One region of the Chromobacterium sp. LK11 genome, then DNA from elsewhere that is predicted to be linked to it. Evidence: riboswitches for the same ligand, from Rfam matches in the RefSeq annotation. Region 1 holds a riboswitch; the other holds the start of a gene.
What was found. Region 1 has a riboswitch for glycine ahead of gcvT (glycine cleavage system aminomethyltransferase GcvT). Riboswitches for the same ligand answer to the same signal wherever they lie in the genome.
Positions count from the first base shown of each region.

Region 2: it holds a riboswitch for glycine, as region 1 does, so the genes downstream of both, VK98_RS01180 (trimeric intracellular cation channel family protein) here and gcvT (glycine cleavage system aminomethyltransferase GcvT) in region 1, are expected to answer to the same signal.

Region 1 covers NZ_LDUR01000027.1:77,825-86,587, forward strand. The annotation lists gene gcvP (aminomethyl-transferring glycine dehydrogenase) at 1-207, opposite strand, end outside; gene gcvH (glycine cleavage system protein GcvH) at 331-717, opposite strand; gene gcvT (glycine cleavage system aminomethyltransferase GcvT) at 790-1,878, opposite strand; glycine riboswitch at 1,920-2,016, opposite strand; glycine riboswitch at 2,031-2,122, opposite strand; gene VK98_RS16040 (dihydroxyacetone kinase family protein) at 2,368-4,050, shown strand; gene VK98_RS16045 (M15 family metallopeptidase) at 4,094-4,837, opposite strand; gene VK98_RS16050 (amino acid permease) at 4,979-6,319, opposite strand; gene gluQRS (tRNA glutamyl-Q(34) synthetase GluQRS) at 6,745-7,632, opposite strand; gene fdxA (ferredoxin FdxA) at 7,769-8,092, shown strand; gene cheD (chemoreceptor glutamine deamidase CheD) at 8,128-8,736, opposite strand; gene VK98_RS16070 (chemotaxis response regulator protein-glutamate methylesterase) at 8,733-8,763, opposite strand, start outside.
Region 2 covers NZ_LDUR01000002.1:71,351-80,113, forward strand. The annotation lists gene VK98_RS22605 (DUF29 family protein) at 1-1,679, shown strand, start outside; gene VK98_RS01160 (hypothetical protein) at 1,968-2,405, opposite strand; gene VK98_RS01165 (hypothetical protein) at 2,776-3,087, shown strand; gene VK98_RS01170 (hypothetical protein) at 3,165-3,458, opposite strand; gene VK98_RS01175 (aminoglycoside 6-adenylyltransferase) at 3,675-4,520, opposite strand; gene VK98_RS01180 (trimeric intracellular cation channel family protein) at 4,878-5,612, opposite strand; glycine riboswitch at 5,669-5,851, opposite strand; glycine riboswitch at 5,853-5,939, opposite strand; gene VK98_RS01185 (DUF3141 domain-containing protein) at 6,076-8,616, opposite strand.

The DNA.
Region 1 (8,763 bases):
CAGCGCGGCCAGCGCCTCGGCTTCCGGCATCGGGTCCGGCAGCTCCAGCTTGCGGTTCAGACGGATGTCGGCCGGCAGCGTCTGCGCCACCAGCTCGTCGATGGAGGCCACGCCGACGGCGGCCAGCATTTGCTCGCGCTCGGCGTCGGACGGGCCGATGTGGCGGGAGAGGAATTCTTTGCGGTTGAACAGTTCGGAGAGAGACATGAGTACGGGACCTTCTATGCTTGCCGTCCGCGCCGCGGCTTGCGCGGCCAATCGGGTGTTGCTGGATATCCGGGCGAAAAAAACGCCTCGCTGCCGATTAGGGCTGCGAGGCGGTTTTCACCATCAGGCGCCAATTTCCTTGGCGTAGGCGGCGGCGTCCATCAGGGCGTCCAAGTCCGCCGGATCGACCGGCTTGATCTTGAAGAACCAGCCGGCGCCGTAAGGCTCGCTATTGGCCAGGTCCGGCGCGGCCTCCAGCTCCTCGTTGACGGCCAGCACTTCGCCGGCGATCGGACAGTAGATGTCGGAAGCGGCCTTCACCGATTCCACCACGCCGGCCTGCTCTTCCTTGGCCAGCTTGGCGCCCACTTTCGGCAGTTCGACGAACACGATGTCGCCCAGCAGTTCTTGCGCGTGCTCGGTAATGCCCACGGTCACGGAGCCGTCGGCTTCCAGGCGCAGCCATTCGTGGCTTTCAACGTATTTGAGTTCGGCGGGGATGTTGCTCATGAGTGTCTCCAGTCAAATCCAGGTCTTAACGATATTCCCGGCCGCGTCGCGCGGCCTGCCAGGCCAATCGGCTCAGGCGAAAACTTTCTTGCCGTTGCGCACAAAGGGCATCTTGACCACGCGCACCTCGGTCAGGGTGCCGCGCAGGTCCACCAGCGCCTTGTCGCCGGTGCCCGCCGGCACGCGCGCGATCGCGATGGAGTGCTTGAGGGTGGGCGAGAAGGTGCCGCTGGTGATCACGCCTTCGCCTACGCCGTCCACCACCACCTTCAGGCCTTCGCGCAGCACGCCGCGCCCTTCCAGCACCAAGCCCACCTGCTTGCTCTTCACGCCGGCGGCTTTCTGCGCCTCCAGCGCCTTGCGGCCGATGAAGTCGCGCTCGGCCGGCTCCCAGGCTATGGTCCAGCCCATGCCGGCTTCCAGCGGAGACACGGTTTCGTCCATGTCGTGGCCGTAAAGATTCATGCCGGCCTCCAGGCGCAGGGTGTCGCGCGCGCCCAAACCGATGGGGGCGACGCCGGCGGCCTGCAATTGCTGGAAGAAGGCCGCGGCCTCAAGGCCGGGCAGCATCACTTCCAGGCCGTCCTCGCCGGTGTAGCCGGTGCGGGCGTAGAACCAGTCGCCGACGGGCTGGCCCTGGAACGGCTTCAAGGCCTGGATGACGGAGGCGAGCTCGGGCTTGACCGCACAGACCTTGGCGATGGCTTGCGGGCCTTGCACCGCCAGGATGGACAGATCGCGGCGCACTTTGATGTCCACGTCGAAGTCCGCCTTGCGCCCTTCCATCCAGGCCAGGTCTTTGTCGGTGGTGCCGGCGTTGACCACCATGCGGTAGCCGTAGGAAGTCAGGTAGACGATCAGATCGTCCACCACGGTGCCGTCGGGGGTGAGCATGCCGGAATACAGCGCCTTGCCTTCGAAGCCTAGCTTGGCCACGTCGTTGGCGATCAGGCGCTGCAGCCAGACCTTGGCGTCCGGGCCGCTGATGTCCAGCACCGTCATGTGGGAAACGTCGAACATGCCGGCGTCGCTGCGCACGATTTCATGTTCCTTGAGCTGGGAGCCGTAGTGAATGGGCATTTCCCAGCCGGCGAAATCGACCATCTTGGCGCCGGCGGCGATGTGGGAGTCAAACAGGGGGGTGCGTTTCGGGGCCGTCATCGGTGCGTCCTTAGCAAAAGCGTGTAGTGTTGCTCTATTCCCTACACCCCTCTGTCCCTGCACCTGAGATTTTCCGGCCTTGCGGCCGTTAGCCCCTTCGGTGGGCATCCGCGGATGCCGCTCTCCAGATTCGGCGAACTGGCTGCGGCCAGTCCGATGATGCAGTCCTTTTGCCTGAGCGATTGCGGGTGCGCTTGCGCCTTCGGCGGTGGCGCGGGCGGCCACTCTCTCCTGCATGACGAGCCAGATTATGGTTGCTGGGCCGGGGCTTGGCAAGCCGTGTTTATCTTCAACTTAAACAAAGACTTGAAATATTCGAAACCGCAAAACATTGAACTGACATTGCTTCGTTTCAGAGCGATTACGAACATATTTTGCTTCTTTATCGATCATCCCATCGACAAACTCCCCGTCCGGCCGGCGCTGATCGTAAGATGACATCCGTCTTGACCAAGCACGATCTCTATCCGATATGGAAAGGAAGCCGCGATGCGAAAACTGATCAACGATCCGCGCCATGTGGCGCGGGAGATGCTGGAAGGTCTGGCCGACACCCTGCCCGGCCTGGCGCTGCTGGAAGAGGAAAACGTCTTGCTGCGGGCGGACCTGCCGGCCGGCGGCCTGCGCGACAAGGTGGCGCTGATCTCCGGCGGCGGCAGCGGCCACGAGCCGGCCCACGCCGGCTATATCGGCCACGGCATGCTGGACGCCGCCGCGGTGGGCGATGTGTTCACCTCGCCCAGCGTAGACACCGTGCTGGCGGCGATCCGCGCCGTCGCCGGCCCCCGGGGCGTGTTGCTGATCATCAAGAATTACACCGGCGACCGGCTGAATTTCGGCCTGGCGGCGGAGCTGGCCCGCGCCGAGGGCATCGCCGTCGACAGCGTGGTGGTGGCCGACGACGTGGCGCTGCGCGACACCGTGGAGCCGGCGCGCCGCCGCGGCATCGCCGGCACGGTGCTGGTGCACAAGATCGCCGGCGCGGCGGCCGCCGCCGGCGCCGGCCTCGCCGAAGTCGCAGCCGCCGCGCGACGGGCGGCGGAACAGGTGGCCACCATGGGCGTAGCGCTGGGCGCCTGCACGGTGCCGGCCACAGGCCGCCCCGGCTTTCAACTGGACGAGGACGAAATCGAGCTGGGCCTGGGCATCCACGGCGAAGCCGGCGTGCGCCGCGCGCCGCGCCAATCCGCCGACGCCTTGTGCGCGACGCTGCTAGACGCCATTGTCCAGGATAGGGATTGGCGGCCCGGCCAGCGGGTGGCGATGCTGGTCAACGGCCTGGGCGGCACCCCGCCGATGGAGCTGGCCATCGTGGCGCGCAGCGCGCTGGCCTCGGCGCGGCAGCGCGGCTTGCGAGTGGAACGGCTGTGGAGCGGCAATTTCATGACCGCGCTGGAAATGCCCGGCTGCTCGCTGTCGCTGCTGGCGCTGGACGAGCAGCGCCTCAGCTGGCTGGATCAAGCCACCCAGGCTCCGGCCTGGCCCGGCTCCGGCCGCCTGCCGGCGCAACGCCAGCTGCGGCCGGCGCCGCCGCGCGCCGAAACGGCCCCCTCCTCCGCCAAGGCCGACCCCAGGCTGCGCGCCGCGGCTTGGGCCGCGGCCGACGCGCTGGACGCCGCCGAAGCCCTGCTGACCGAGCTCGACGGCGCCGCCGGCGACGGCGATCTGGGCGTCAGCATGCAGCGCGGCGCGGCGGCGATCCGGGCCTTGCCGGACAGCGCCTGGAGCGAGCCCGCCACGGCGCTGCGCGCGGTCGGCCAGGCCTTGCGCCAGGCCATTGCCGGCAGCTCCGGCCCGTTCTACTCCACCGCCTTGCTGCGCGCGGCTCGGCGCTTGGACGCGGCGAGCGCTCCCGGCCCGCGCGACTGGGCCGCCGCCTTCCAGGACGGCGTCGCCGCCATCGCGGAACTGGGCGGCGCTCAGCTGGGCGACCGCACCATGCTGGACGCCTTGTCCCCGGCCGCCGACGCCTTCGCCTCTGCGCTGGACGCCGGCCAGGACCCCGCCTCGGCCTGGCGCTCGGCGCTGGAGGCGGCCGAGCGCGGTTGCGCCGCCACCGCCGCCATGCGCCCGCGCCTGGGCCGGGCCAGCTATCTGGGCGAGCGGGCGCTGGGCGTGCCCGACGCGGGCGCCAGCGCCGCGCTGGTCTGGCTGAAGGCGCTGGCAGGCTAAGGCTTGACGATGGGCCGCCGCGCCGGCGCGGCGGCCATCTCGATCAGGCCGGCTCGGCCTCCATCGACGGATAGATCCAGTCCACGCCCAGCGCCTGGCCCCACAGGCAGTCGCCCAGATCGTAATGCCACCATTCCTCGGCGTAATTGCTGAAACCGGCCTGCTTCATCAGATTGAACAAGACGCGGCGATTGTGGCGCGCCGTCAGCCAGCGTTCGGACGAAAAGCCCTGCGCCGGATCGTGCGGCGCCTCGAAGAAGTCGGTGCGCGACGCCGGCTCCGCCGCGTCGAAGCCGGTGCCGAAATCGCAGATCTCGCCGCTGTCCCGCCGGCAGATGGCCAGATCGATCGCGCCGCCGGAGTTGTGCGGCAACACCGCGAAGCGGGCGGTGTCGTCCGGGTGGGCGGCGAACAAGCGCGCCTGCCGCTCCACCGCCGCCGCGTCCCAGTCCGGATGCGCGGCGCGCACATCATCCAACACCATCTGAAACAGATCGGCCTGGGTCTCGCGGCTGCGGTAGGCGTCGAACAGCAACAGGCCGTACTCCGGCGCCAGCCGCGCCGCCGCCTCGCGCAAGCGGCGCGCGACGAAGGCCCGCGCCGACATCCCTGCGGCGCAGCCTTTGCGGCCGGCGCGGTAATAGCTGTTTTCCGGAAACAAACCGTCCGCGCGCTCCAGCGCGCAAGGCTGGCTTTCCGCCCGCATCCGCTCCAGCGTCCGCGCGTCCGGCGTCGGATAAGCGAAATCGATGGCGACAAGCAGGCTATCGGCGGCGGCAATCCTCATGACAACTCCCAGTCTGAAACCAAAGCGCCCTAGTAGGCCACCAGCCGGCGGCATAGGCAAGCCCATTTCGCCATGACGACAGCCTTGCGCCCAAAGAAAACGCGGCCTGAGCCGCGTGTTGGATTCCGGATCGCCGCAGGTTCACGAGGGATCGGCGTAACGCTCCTTCACCTGCCAGACATAGACCGGCAGACCCAGCAGCAGCAAAATCATGCCCCACATCACGATGTCGGCGCCGGACCCGTACAAGGCCCACACCGAATAGGCGAAGCCCACGCCGGCGAAGCACAAGGGCGCCAGGTAGTCCTTGCGCTGGAACTGCTGGGGCCGCATCAACATGATGGCCAGCAGCGCCATCGAACAAAAGGCGTAAGGCAGCAAGGTGGTGGCGGTGGCCAGCAGAATGATGAACTCGAAAATCTTGACGCCGCCGTCGCCGCCGGCGTACTTCATCGCCATCAGCACCGTCACCAGCCCGCTGGACAGCAGCAGGCCGAAAATGGGCACGCCTTCGCGGTTCATCTGGGCGAAGCGACGCGGGAACAAGCCGTCGTGCGCGGCGGCGGCCGGCACGTGCGCCTGCATCAGGCTCCAGCCGTTGAGCGCGCCGAAGCAGGAAACGATGGCGCCGAAGCCCACCAGGTAATAGCCCCAATCGCCCCACATCAGCCTGGCGGCGTCGGCGAACGGCGCCTGGGAGGCGGCCAGCAGCGCCGGCGGCATCAAGCCCATCAAGGCCACCGTGGACAGAATGTAGAGCACGGTGGCGATCAGGGTGCCCAGCACCGTGGCGCGCGGAATGGTTTTTTCCGGCGCGATCACGTCGCCGGCCGGCACCGACGCCGACTCCAGACCCAGGAAGGCCCACAAGGTCAGCGCCATGGTGGCGGACACCGAGCTGAGCAGGGGCTTGTCGTGGGGATTGAACACGATATTGTCCGGCTGCAGGTGGAAAAAGCCGAAGAAAGTGACGGCGGCCAGCGGCAGCAGCTTCAGCAAGGTGGTCGTCACCGCCACCAGGCCGGAGCTGCGCGCGCCGCGGCTGTTGATCCAGGTGACGATCCAGATCAGGCTGATGGCGAACACGCCGGCCAGCAGATTATTGTGCCCCAGCGCCGGAACGAAGACCTGCATATAACTGGTGGCGGCCACCGCCAGCGCCGCGTTGCCGGCCCACAGCGCGATCCAGTAGCCCCAGGCGATCCAGAAACCGGCAAAGCCGCCGAAAGCCTCATGGATGTAAGCGTACGGGCCGCCCTCCTTGGGCAGGATGGACGCCAGCCGCGCGAACACCAAGGCCAGGCAGATCGCGCCGGCGGCGGTGAGCAGCCAGCCTATCATCGACACGCCGCCGAACGGCGCCAGCGACGCCGGCAGCAGGAACACGCCGGAACCGATCATATTGCCCACCACCAGGGCGGTGCACATCCATACGCCCAGCGCCCGGGTCTTGGGCTTGCTGTCTAAATTGGTATTGCTCAAGGCTTGGTCTCCATCGGCCCTGCCGATTGACGAGCGCGCCGCGCGCGCGTGTTTCTACGATCATGCGATGGCGCCGGCGGAACGGGCTTGGCCGATTCCGTTCGCATTCAGACTGATGCGGCTGAAAAAGCGCCCATGATAGAGGGCGACGCTCGCAAGCCGGGCATGCTTTCTTCAGACCGCTTGACCGGAGTCAACTGAAGCGGGACTTTGCGCCAGTGCGCGCGCATGAAAAAAAGGCGGCATTAGAACACAAATTCGACATAAAAACATGTCGCATTTTCCGCATGTCAACGGGAAGGCGATGGCGGCCCGTTTGCCGCGGCCGATGATGCGCAACAAGCGCGTGCGCAGATGCCAATATAGGCCAGCCGGGATGGAAAAAAAGACGTCAAACGCATAATTTTGGCATAAAACAGCGCAATTCAGCCGACGACCACCGGTCCGGCCGGCACCCGCGCCAGCGACCAGTGCGCGCGCGCCCACTGCCACAACTCGGCCAGGCCGCCGCACTCCTCCGGCGGCGCGTGTCCCAAGCGGCCCAAGGCCAGGCGCAGCGCCGCGGCGGCGTCCTCCGCCGCCACCGCCGGCGCCAGCGTCTGCTTGGACAGCTTCTCCCCCGCGGCGTTGACCAGCACCGGCAGATGGCAATAAGCGGGCGCGGCCACGCCCAGCGCCCGCTGCACCGCGAGCTGGCGCGGCGTGGACACCAGCAGGTCGGCGCCGCGCACCACATCGTTCACCCCTTGCTCGGCGTCGTCCACCACCACCGCCAATTGATACGCCCAATAACCGTCAGCGCGCAGCAAGACGAAGTCGCCGATGTCCGTCGCCAGATTCTGCCGGTACGGTCCCTGCAGGCGGTCCTCCACCACGGTGTCGCCGGGCGCCACCCGCAGCCGCCAGGCGCGGCCGCCCTCTTCCGGACGCCGCTGCCGGCAATGGCCGGAATACACGTAGCCGTCCAGGCCGCGCAGCGAGGTTTCGGCGATCTCCTTGCGCGTGCAATTGCACGGATAAGCGTGGCCGGCGGCGATCAGCCGCTCCAGCGCGTGCCGGTACAAGTCGTGGCGGCGGCTTTGGTACGCCACTTCGCCGTCCCATTCGAAGCCGTAGGCTTCCAGCGTGCGCAGGATGGCGTCGGCGGCGCCGGCCACCTCGCGCGGCGGGTCCAGGTCCTCCATCCGCAGCAGCCACTCGCCGCCGCGCGCGCGCGCCTCCAGATAACTGCCGACGGCGGTGCATAGGGAGCCGGCGTGCAACAGGCCGGTGGGGCTGGGGGCGAAGCGCCCGCGATAGGGAGAAGCGTTCATGAGGGATAGGAAATTTACGGCGGCGATGCGTTGTGAAGGGAATTTCTGGCTAATAATATTGACTGATACGCTCAAATCCTCGCCCCGCCGCCGCGCCAAACGGCGCCGCCGACTTTCGACGACCAAGGAGCCGAACATGGCCTACGTTGTAACCGATGCCTGCATCAAATGCAAATACACCGATTGCGTCGATGTCTGCCCGGTGGACTGCTTTCACGAAGGCCCCAATTTCCTGGCGATCGACCCCGAGGAGTGCATAGACTGCACGCTGTGCGTGGCAGAATGCCCGGTGAACGCGATCTACGCGGAAGACGACGTGCCGTCCGGACAAGAAGGCTTCGTCGCGCTCAACGCCGAGCTGTCCCGGCTCTGGCCCACCATCACCGAGAAGAAGGATCCGCTGCCGGATCACGCGGACTGGGCGGAGGTCGAAGGCAAGCTGCAGCACCTGGAGCGCTGAGAACCCGCTCACAATCTGCCGCGCGTCGTGAGCCGTCAGATAAACAGCTCGATATCCCCGGACTTGCCGGCCCCCTCCGGCCGCATCACCTGCTCGCGATAGCGGTTTTCCTCGCTGATCAGGCTGCGGCTGCGCTTAAGCTTCTTGACCAGCACCTTGCCGCTGTCGGTGAAGAAATACACTTTGCGCGCGCAGTCGCCCAGCAGGTCTTCGGCCAGGATGGGGATCCTCTCCGCGTCCAGATAGCCGTGGATGAAGCGGCGATTGCGCTCGCCGACGTTCATCACCGACATGCCCTCCAGCACATTGCCGCCGCCGAACACCTTGGCCTCCATCCGGTGGCGCATCGCGCCCAGCTTTTGCATCTCGGTGATCATCAACTCCATCGCATGCACGCCGAAACGCGCGGCGGACGCGCCCTCGCCCACCTCGATGCTGCCCTCGGGCAGCAGGAAATGGTTCATCCCGGCCACATTGGCCGCCCGGTCCAGCATGCACACCGCCACGCAGGAACCCAGCAGCGTCACCAAGAGCTGAGGCTGGCTGGTGACGTAGAAGCCGCCGGGAAACACTTTCACCGCCGGGCTTTGAAAATGCTTGTCGAAATAGGAATGGCTGCTGAAATGCACCGCGCCGTTCTTCATAACATCGCCTTTTCCGCCTTGCCGTAC
Region 2 (8,763 bases), on a different contig from region 1:
AGCGCTACCAAGCCCAAGCCGAAAATCTACTTAAGCAGTTAGCAAAAGCTGACGTATCACGCCACTCTCCGACAACAGACAAAGCCCGTCAGTCGATTTCCGAAGCCAGTCACGATAATAGCAAGTGGTGGAGTTGGGAGCTACGAGCACAAGCCGAAAATGATGTAGACAAACGGGATACCATTTATCGCCAAGCATTAGAGTTCCTACCCGATAGTCCCGAGCTACTCGGCAATTACGCGACGTTCCTTGCCGATCAGCGCAAGGATTACGACAAGGCCGAGGCGCTGTACCTGAAGGTGCTGGAGCTCGACCCGAACGACGCGATCGCTACCGGCAATTACGCGAATTTCCTTACCGATCAGCGCAAGGATTACGACAAGGCCGAGGCGATGTACCTGAAGGCGCTGGAGCTCGACCCGAACGCCGCGATCGCTACCGGCAATTACGCGAACTTCCTGGCTAATCAGCACAAGGATTACGACAAGGCCGAGGCGCTGTACCTGAAGGCGCTGGAGCTCGACCCGAACGACGCGATTGCTACCGGCAATTACGCGAATTTACTGGCCAATCAGCGCAAGGACTACGACAAGGCCGAGGCGATGTACCTGAAGGCGCTGGAACTCAACCCGAACAGGACTACCGGCAATTACGCGAATTTCCTTACCGATCAGCGTAAGGATTACGACAAGGCCGAGGAGATGTACTTGAAGGCGCTGGAGCTCGACCCGAACGACGAGATGGCTACTGGCGATTACGCGAATTTCCTGGCCAATAAGCGCAAGGATTACGACAAGGCCGAGGCGATGTACCTGAAGGCGCTGGAACTCAACCCGAACGACGCGATCGCTACCGGCAATTACGCGAACTTCCTGGCTAATCAGCGCAAGGATTACGACAAGGCCGAGGCGATGTACCTGAAGGTACTGGAGCTCGCCCCGAACGACGCGATCTTTACCGACAATTACGCGGCGTTCCTGGCCGATCAGCGTAAGGATTACGACAAGGCCGAGGCGATGTACCTGAAGGCGCTGGAGCTCGACCCGAACGACGCGATCGCTACCGGCAATTACGCGAATTTCCTTACCGATCAGCGTAAGGATTACGACAAGGCCGAGGTGATGTACCTGAAGGCGCTGGAGCTCGACCCGAACGACGCGATCGCTACCGGCAATTACGCGAACTTCCTGGCCAATAAGCGCAAGGATCACGACAAGGCCGAGGAAATGTACCTGAAGGCGCTGGAGCTCGACCCGAACGACGTGATTGCTACCAGCAATTTGTGCGCGTTGTTTTTAGCCAAAAGCGATGCTGATGCAGTTAAGAAAGTACCATCGTTGGTTCGTCGTGTTATCGAACTCTCAAGCTCATTCCCTACTTCCCCAACTCAAGCTCTGGCCGAAGCACTGCTTTATGGTTGCTTGCACTCGGAACTGACCGCGCATGAGCCAGGTGATGGTGTAGGGCGCCTCAAAAGCTTACTCAGCATGGGGTTCGAAAGAGGAACGTGGGATTTTTCGTCAGTATTTGAGTCGACGTTTCCGAACGTAGCTTCAGATCGCCAAGCCTGTTACATCGGCATAAGCAATGCAATATTGAACGTCGAAGAGGTGCCTGCCTTAGATAACTTCGCTCTCTGGCGTGATACACCACCTTCCGATCCATTTGCCCCCTATTGAGTACGTAAACCATGTAGCTTTGCAGGGGGCAATGGCAGGTGAGTGCCACTTTGGGTCACCCACTCAGGATGGTCCTAACGTTTATGTCTGCTTTGGCCGATGAGTTCTCGGTTAGCCTCTACGTTGAACGGTAGCTTCCTCGGAAAAAACATGCCGCAGGATCACTGAAACGATGAATGTCTCTTCAGAGGCGATAGCAGCCATTCTACAGGAGAAGATCGACAGTCTACTTCGGCCGACAAACCACCCCATAACACCAAACCCCCGGCTCTCGCCGGGGGTCTCCCTTTACTTACTCTTCTTCAACACCCGTCGCTCCAGCAAGGAGCGCTCCACCTGCGCGTCCATCATCTGGTGTTGATGGTCGGTGTAGGCGTAGACATTCATCCGTCGCGCGCTGAGCGAGATCAGCAGCTCCAGATGGTTGAAGAAGCCTAGCCAGTAGCCGCGCTGCTCGGTAAGGCTGAAGTCAATGTCGCGAGCGATGCGGCTGATCAGGCCCTGGCCCACGTAGGCCGGGTTGTCCTTGAACCATTGCAGCAGGTGGGCGGCGCATTCCCGGCCGTAGGCGTGGGCTTCGGCGGGGGTGGGCGGTGCCGGCGGCATTTGCCAGTAGTGCGGGTAGGTGCGTCCGGGCAGGCGGCTGACGAAGGGGAGCAGGATTTCCTGGGTTTCGAGGCCAGGGGTGCGGTAGCGCCGTCGGCGCGGGAAGGGGGATTGCGGCATGTCGTTACTCCTGCGGTGAAACAAGATTAACAAGCTGCCTATCCGAGAGAGGATTTGGCAGGCGCGTGATGGGATTGGCATTACCGACACGTCAACGGCGAGCGCATAGCGCTCTCCCACCATGCACCTGCCGTCAGGTCATGGCAAAGCACAAGCATGTACGTGAACGTACATGCCTGCTGTTGACGTGCTGCGAGATGCCAATCTCGGTGCCGTGTTTTGCGGCACGCGGGGATTGTTGCCGACTATGCGGGCAGGGTCAAGGCGCGGTGGTTGTGCTTCAGCCGGCATGTGGAGCGGAACACGCCGGCTGGGGTTGCCGGCTATGGCGGACTAGAATCGATCGTTCTATTTCAGACGGAGCGTGAACATGATTGTCAGAACATGGCATGGCTGTGTGCCGCGGTGGCATGAGGCGGGGTTTGCCGCGCATTTGGAGCAAACCGGCATCCAGCACTCCAGAAGCATCAAGGGCAATTTAGGCGCGTTTGTCCGTCAGGAAGTGCAGGGGGAGTGGATGCATTTCTTTTTGGCCACTTACTGGGAGGACCTGGCGGCGGTCAAGGCGTTTGCCGGCGACAACTATCATATCGCTGTCATTTATCCGGATGATGAGCAGTTTGGACTGTTGTCCGATCCTTATGTGTTTCAGCATGAGGTCAGCGAGATCACTCCGCTGTAACAGCCCGTTTGTAGCAGCTTTAGCCCTGTGCCGGCGTCGAGGCGGCCAAGTGGGACAGGGCTAAGCCCGCTCTGGTTTTAATCGCTATCGGCCTGCTGATCAGGGCCTGGCTGCGGTTGCGGCGTACTCGCAGATTCAGCCTGCCGGCGATCAACTGCCTCCGCCCCGTCCTGAAGCGGCGGCGCTTCCTGCTTCTCTCTCTTGAACATTTCGGGCGGGGGTGGCATTCGCATCAGTTGTTGCTGCATGCGAAAACTATCCGTCATGGCCTTGTTGATTTGGGTAAACGCCGGGTGGGAGGGGGAGAGTGAATCTGCGCTGGTAGCCGCACTGTAAAGCGCTAGCGGCAGCAGAAGGGCGTGGATACGCATCTTGTTCCTGACAAAGTCTCTGGCCACGGGGCGTGGCGGTTTGAGGTATGGCTTGGCTGGCGTGCTTCCGTTGAGAGGAGGCGCGTGGCTGGGAAGATAGGCGAACGGAAGCGAACGCCTAAAAGATAGGGAATTCTATCTAACCATGTCCAAAGGTCAAGCCCAAGGACCATCCCCGCCTGGCGCGACGTGTGGGGCCGCCGCGCCACCGTTGGTTTAGGACGAGGAGCGGATCAAATCACGAATGCCGGCCTCCACCGCCTCCGGGTAGTCGAAGCCGGCGCGGGCGGCCACTTCGCGCGCCGCTTGGCTGTATAGCCGCAGGGTGGCGTGGAAGGCGCGTTCGGCGTCGGCGGCGTCGAAGCGGCCAAACACCTGATGCAGCGCCTGCCAGTGTTCCGGCTCGGCCCAGTGTTGCAGCCGGGCGCCGATATGCCAGCAGTCCGCCGCCGCGCCGGGGCGGCTGTAGGCGTGCCATTCCAGCATTTCCAGCAGCAGTTCCTTCATGGTCCAGTCGCGGTGTTTGACGACAAACAGCTCGCCGCGCACCAGGTATTTGGGGATGTGAAAGGCCTCGAACCAGAATTCCTCCACTCGCTCGCGGAACCGCTCAGCGTTGGGCAGCGCCGGTGCGGCGGGGCGGCCTTGCGGCGCGGGCAGGCCTTGGGTCACGCCGGTTTTGTCCAGCAGCACGCGGTAGCCGCGCTGGTACAGCGGGTCCAGCCCAAGCTCGCGCATGGCTTGCAGCCGGGCGGGGCCGGCCAGGGTGAAGTCGATTTTGACGCCGTCGGCGTAGATGGACAGGCGGGTGGGCCAGGCCTGGCCTTCGCCCAGGCGCAGCACGGTGAGCAGGGGGCCGATGTCGCGCAGCCAGCCGTCGTCCGCGGCCAGCGCAGCCGGGTCCGGGCTGATGATTTCCAAATCCAGATCGGAATGGATGTCGACGCTGCCGTCGTCGCGGGCAAAGGAGCCGGAGAGGATCAGCGCGTCCACGTCCGGGCGGCTGTGCGCCCAGGCGGTGGCGCTTTGCAAACGATGGTTTTGCGGGGCAAGGCTCAACATGCGGGGTGCTTTCGGCGGGGGCGGGTTCGGGTAGGCCGCCGCCGGGCCGGAAAGTTCCGGCAGGCGGGGCCTGCCGGTTTAGAGCCGCTCACAAAACCGCGCAGCGTGCCTGAGCCAAGGCGCGCCGACGCAGGCAGTACCCGTAGTACGACCAGGAGGCGCAACGCAGGATCAGGGGTGTTGTTAGCGGGTCTTAGAACGTGTTTACGATCTCGCGAGCTAAGGCGAGACAAGGCGAAAACCGCTGAGAAAGCGGAATGTACAAGTGGTACATGAGCATTTCGAAGCAGTTTTCAACGCCCTTTTCTATCCATCCTGCCGACGCGCAGCAGATCGTAAACGGGTTCTTAGCCGCGCTTAATGCAGATCGTGCCGATACATGAACACCGGCAGCCGCCATTCGCGCCAGATGGCGGCCAGGCGGATGGTGAGGCCGACGGCGAAGCTGGCCAGCACGTTGAGGTCATGCGGCACGCCCAGTTTGATCAGGCCCAGGTAGAGCAGGGCCACGGCGAAGGAGACGCTGGCGTACAGCTCCTGGCGGAACACCACCGGCACGCGGTTGCACAGCACGTCGCGCAGGATGCCGCCGGCGATGCCGGTGATCATGCCGGCCATCACCACCACCACTGGGTGGTAGTCCATGGACTGGGCCACGCCGCAGCCTATGATGGTGAAGGCGATCAGGCCCAGCGCGTCCAGCACCAGGAAGACGCGGCTGAGGCGTTTCATGTAGCGGGCCACGAACACGGCGGCCAGGCCGCCGGCGATGACGAGGCCGACGTATTCCGGGTGCTGGGTCCAGCCTATCGGGTAGCGGCCCAGCACGATGTCGCGCACGGTGCCGCCGCCCAGGGCGGTGAGGAAGGCGATGACGGTAACGCCGAAGATGTCCATATTGCGGCGGCCGGCCGCGAGCGCGCCGGTCATCGCTTCCGCGGTGATGGCGATCAGATAGATCAGGGTAAGCATGTAGTTGCAGTGGTCAAACAGGCTGGCGCCGAGATGAGCGGCGAAGCCGGGTGGGAAAATGGGTTGGCAATGGGCGGGCCATGCCAGGTGGCGCGCAGCCTGGGCGAGAGTTTCGAACATGGGCATTCCTTGAGCATGGCCGACGGGCCGCGCATGGGCGCGACGCTGCCGGCATTGCCTCTCCCCTTGTCCTTTTACCTGAGAGTTAGATGACGGGCGCGGCCGGTGTGCGGGCCTTGCCGGATGTCACTTGCCCCTTCGGTGGGCGGCTAAGGGCCGGTCGCATAATCTGACGCGCTGTTGCTGAAGCGTAGCAGATGATGAACGAGCGCTTAGGGCCTCTCTCCAATCGGCTGGTATCCATGGGCTGCGGTACTGTTGCCTGAGCGATTATGGGAGTTTGCGTCTTCGGCGGGGGCGCATGCCCCTCTCTCCCGCAGCAGGCAAGGATATTAGCGTTTGCTGTATTGTTCAGTCAACGACTGTATACATGGGGCGAGGCAAAAATGTTGCAGTGCGATATCGACACAAAAACGCCCGGACGGCGGTTTGGCTGTCCGGGCGTTTTTGCGCTGCTTGATGCTTAGTTGCTAGGCGTTTTGGGCTTGGTCGCGCCGTTGCCGGCGGCGGGTTTGCCCGTGGCCGGGGTTTTGGCTGCGGGGGCCTTGGCCACGCTGGCTTTGGGTGCGGCCGCTTTGGCGGTTTTGGCCGCCGCGGGCTTGCTTGGGGCCGGTTTGGCCGCCGCCGGTTTGCCGCTGGCTGGTTTGGCGGCCGGCGAGGGTTTGGCGGCGGCGCTGGGCTTGCCGGCGGTGGTCTTGGCCGGGGCTTTGGCGGCCGGTTTGCGCGGGGTCGCCGCTTTCTTGGCCGGCGCGCTGGCCTGGGCGGCGGGGACCGCGGCAGGAGCGGCTGCGGCTGTCGCTATTGCCGGCTCGGCGGGCGGCAGGATGGCCGGGGCCGCCGGCGCGCGGGTGTCCAGTTGCAGCGCGTGGGCCACTTGGTCCAGCCGCTGCTGCTGTTCCGGCGCGATATTGCCGCTCAGCGCCAGCAGCTCGTGCGCCAGCTGCCAGGCCTGGCGGCGGCGGTGTTCTTCCGGTAGCAGCTTGGGCAGGCCGGCCAGCGCGCGCGCCTCGTCCAGCCGCACCAGGAAGACCTGTTTGCGGGCGACTTCCTTCAGCTGCATCAGGGTCATCGGATGTTCGTGGCGGATGTCGTGCATGATGCGGCGGATGGCGTTGAACGGGCGCTCGTCTATGATGCCGCGGCCAATCGCCACATAGGTGAGCAGACGCACGAAGCCGTCGGCCAGGGTGCCGCTTTCATAGGCGGGGTCCAGCACTTGGCGCTTGAGTTGCAGCCTTTCCTGCTTGTCCCAGCTGTCGCTGCGGGCGGCGCGCGCCTCGCGCGCGGGCTGGACGCCCACAACGGAGGCCAGCCACGGGGATTCGTAGACGGCCTTGAAGCAGTGTTCGGTGGCGGCGTCGCGCAGATCGCGGCAGCGGTCCAGGCTTTGGGCGATCCAGCCGGACCATTGTTCTTGCAGCTTCCACAGCGGGTTGTCCGCGCTCACCGGCTGGCGATGGGCGCGCACGTATTCGGCGGCGGGCTTGAGCCAGCTGAGCCAGGGGTTGAACGGGGAGATCAGCGTGCGTTCCAGCCGCGCCGGGTTGAGCTGGCGTTGGCATTGGGCGCCGGCTTCGCTGCTGACGGCCTGCAGCGCCGGGGAGATGAAGCGGTTGTAGATGCCCTGGTTGATTTCGGAGACGCGGCGCACCACTTCGAAAGCGCGCTCGTCCGCGCGGCCGTCGTCCAGCGCCAGGATGTCGGCCACTTCGCGCGCTTCGAAACGGATGATGTAGCGGCCCTTGATGTATTCCTGTCCCGGGGTGCCGGGGGCCACGTCTTCGATGACGGCTTCGTACAGGCCGGGGGCCAGCACGTCGATCAGGTCCAGCGCGCTGGCGAATTCGCTGTGTTCGCGGTTGGCGATGCCGGCGGAAACGAAGATGCCGAGGTGGCCCACTTTATTGTGCAGGCAGTAGATGATGGTTTGTTCGTTGTCGCGGATGTCGTCCGCGTTGTCGTACAGGTCCGGTATCCAGTTCAGCGCCTGTTGCGGCGGGGTGATGTTGTCGCCCCAGGAGGCGAACACGATGATGGGGGAGCGGATGTTGCGCATGTCCACGCGGTGCTGGTCGCTGCTGACGATCTTGCCTTCCACCAGGTGGTTGCCGACGAACAGCTGCTGGGAGATCCATTCCATTTCCTGCTTGTTCAACAGGTAGTGACCGCCCCACCAGCGTTCGAAGCCCAGGAAGCGTTCGCGCTCGGTGTCCACCTTGGCGTACAGATTGTAGGGCTTCTTCCACAGGGTGTTGGCCGGGTCCAGCTTTTCAAAGTTGTTGACTAGGTGGGCGCCGTCGAACTTGCCGTGGCCCAGGTCGCCGGCCAGCGAGGCGGTCCAGGTGCCGCCCAGCATGCCGCCGGAGTAGCGCATCGGGTTTTTGCCGGTGACGCCGGCCCAGTAGGACAGCGGGGTGCCGGCCAGCAGGATGGGGCCGAACAGTTCCGGCGCCACCGAGGCGATCATGGCTACGGCCCAGCCGCCCTGACAGTTGCCGATGACGAAGGGCTTGCCGTCGCTGTCCGGGTGCAGTTCGTTGACCTTGCTGAGGAAGACGTATTCGGCGCGGCTGACGCTTTCTATGGTCTGGCTGGGCACCGGCTGGGGGAAGAACATGATGAAGTAGCAGGGGTGGCCCTGTTGCAGCGCGATGCCGATCTCGCTGTCCATCTTGAAGCCGCCGATGCCGGGGCCGTGGCCGGCGCGCGGGTCTATTACCACGAAGGGGCGCAGCGCCGGATTGGTGGCCGGGCAGCCGGCCGGGGGCAGGATGGCGGCCAGCGCGTAGTTGGCCGGGTCCGGCAGGCTGCGGCCGTCCAGGATGATCTTGTAGTCGAACACCAATACCGGCGGTTTGCCGCTTTGCACGTGTTTCAGGTAGTCCGCGCCGCGGTCATGCAGCACGTCCCAGTAGAGGATGCTGCGCTCGCAGGCGTCGCGCCAGTAGTCGGCGACAGGGTTGGAGGAGAAAAGCTTGGACCAGACGGCTGTTTGCGACCACATACGGCACCTCATGGTTGGTATGACGGATAACTGTCTACTGTACCCTGCTTTTGTTGCATTGCAATAGACAAAGTTCCTGTCAGAGCCTGTTCACGTCCCCGCGAGCAAGAGCGAGACAAGGCGTTGCGGCTGAGAAAGCGCGATGTA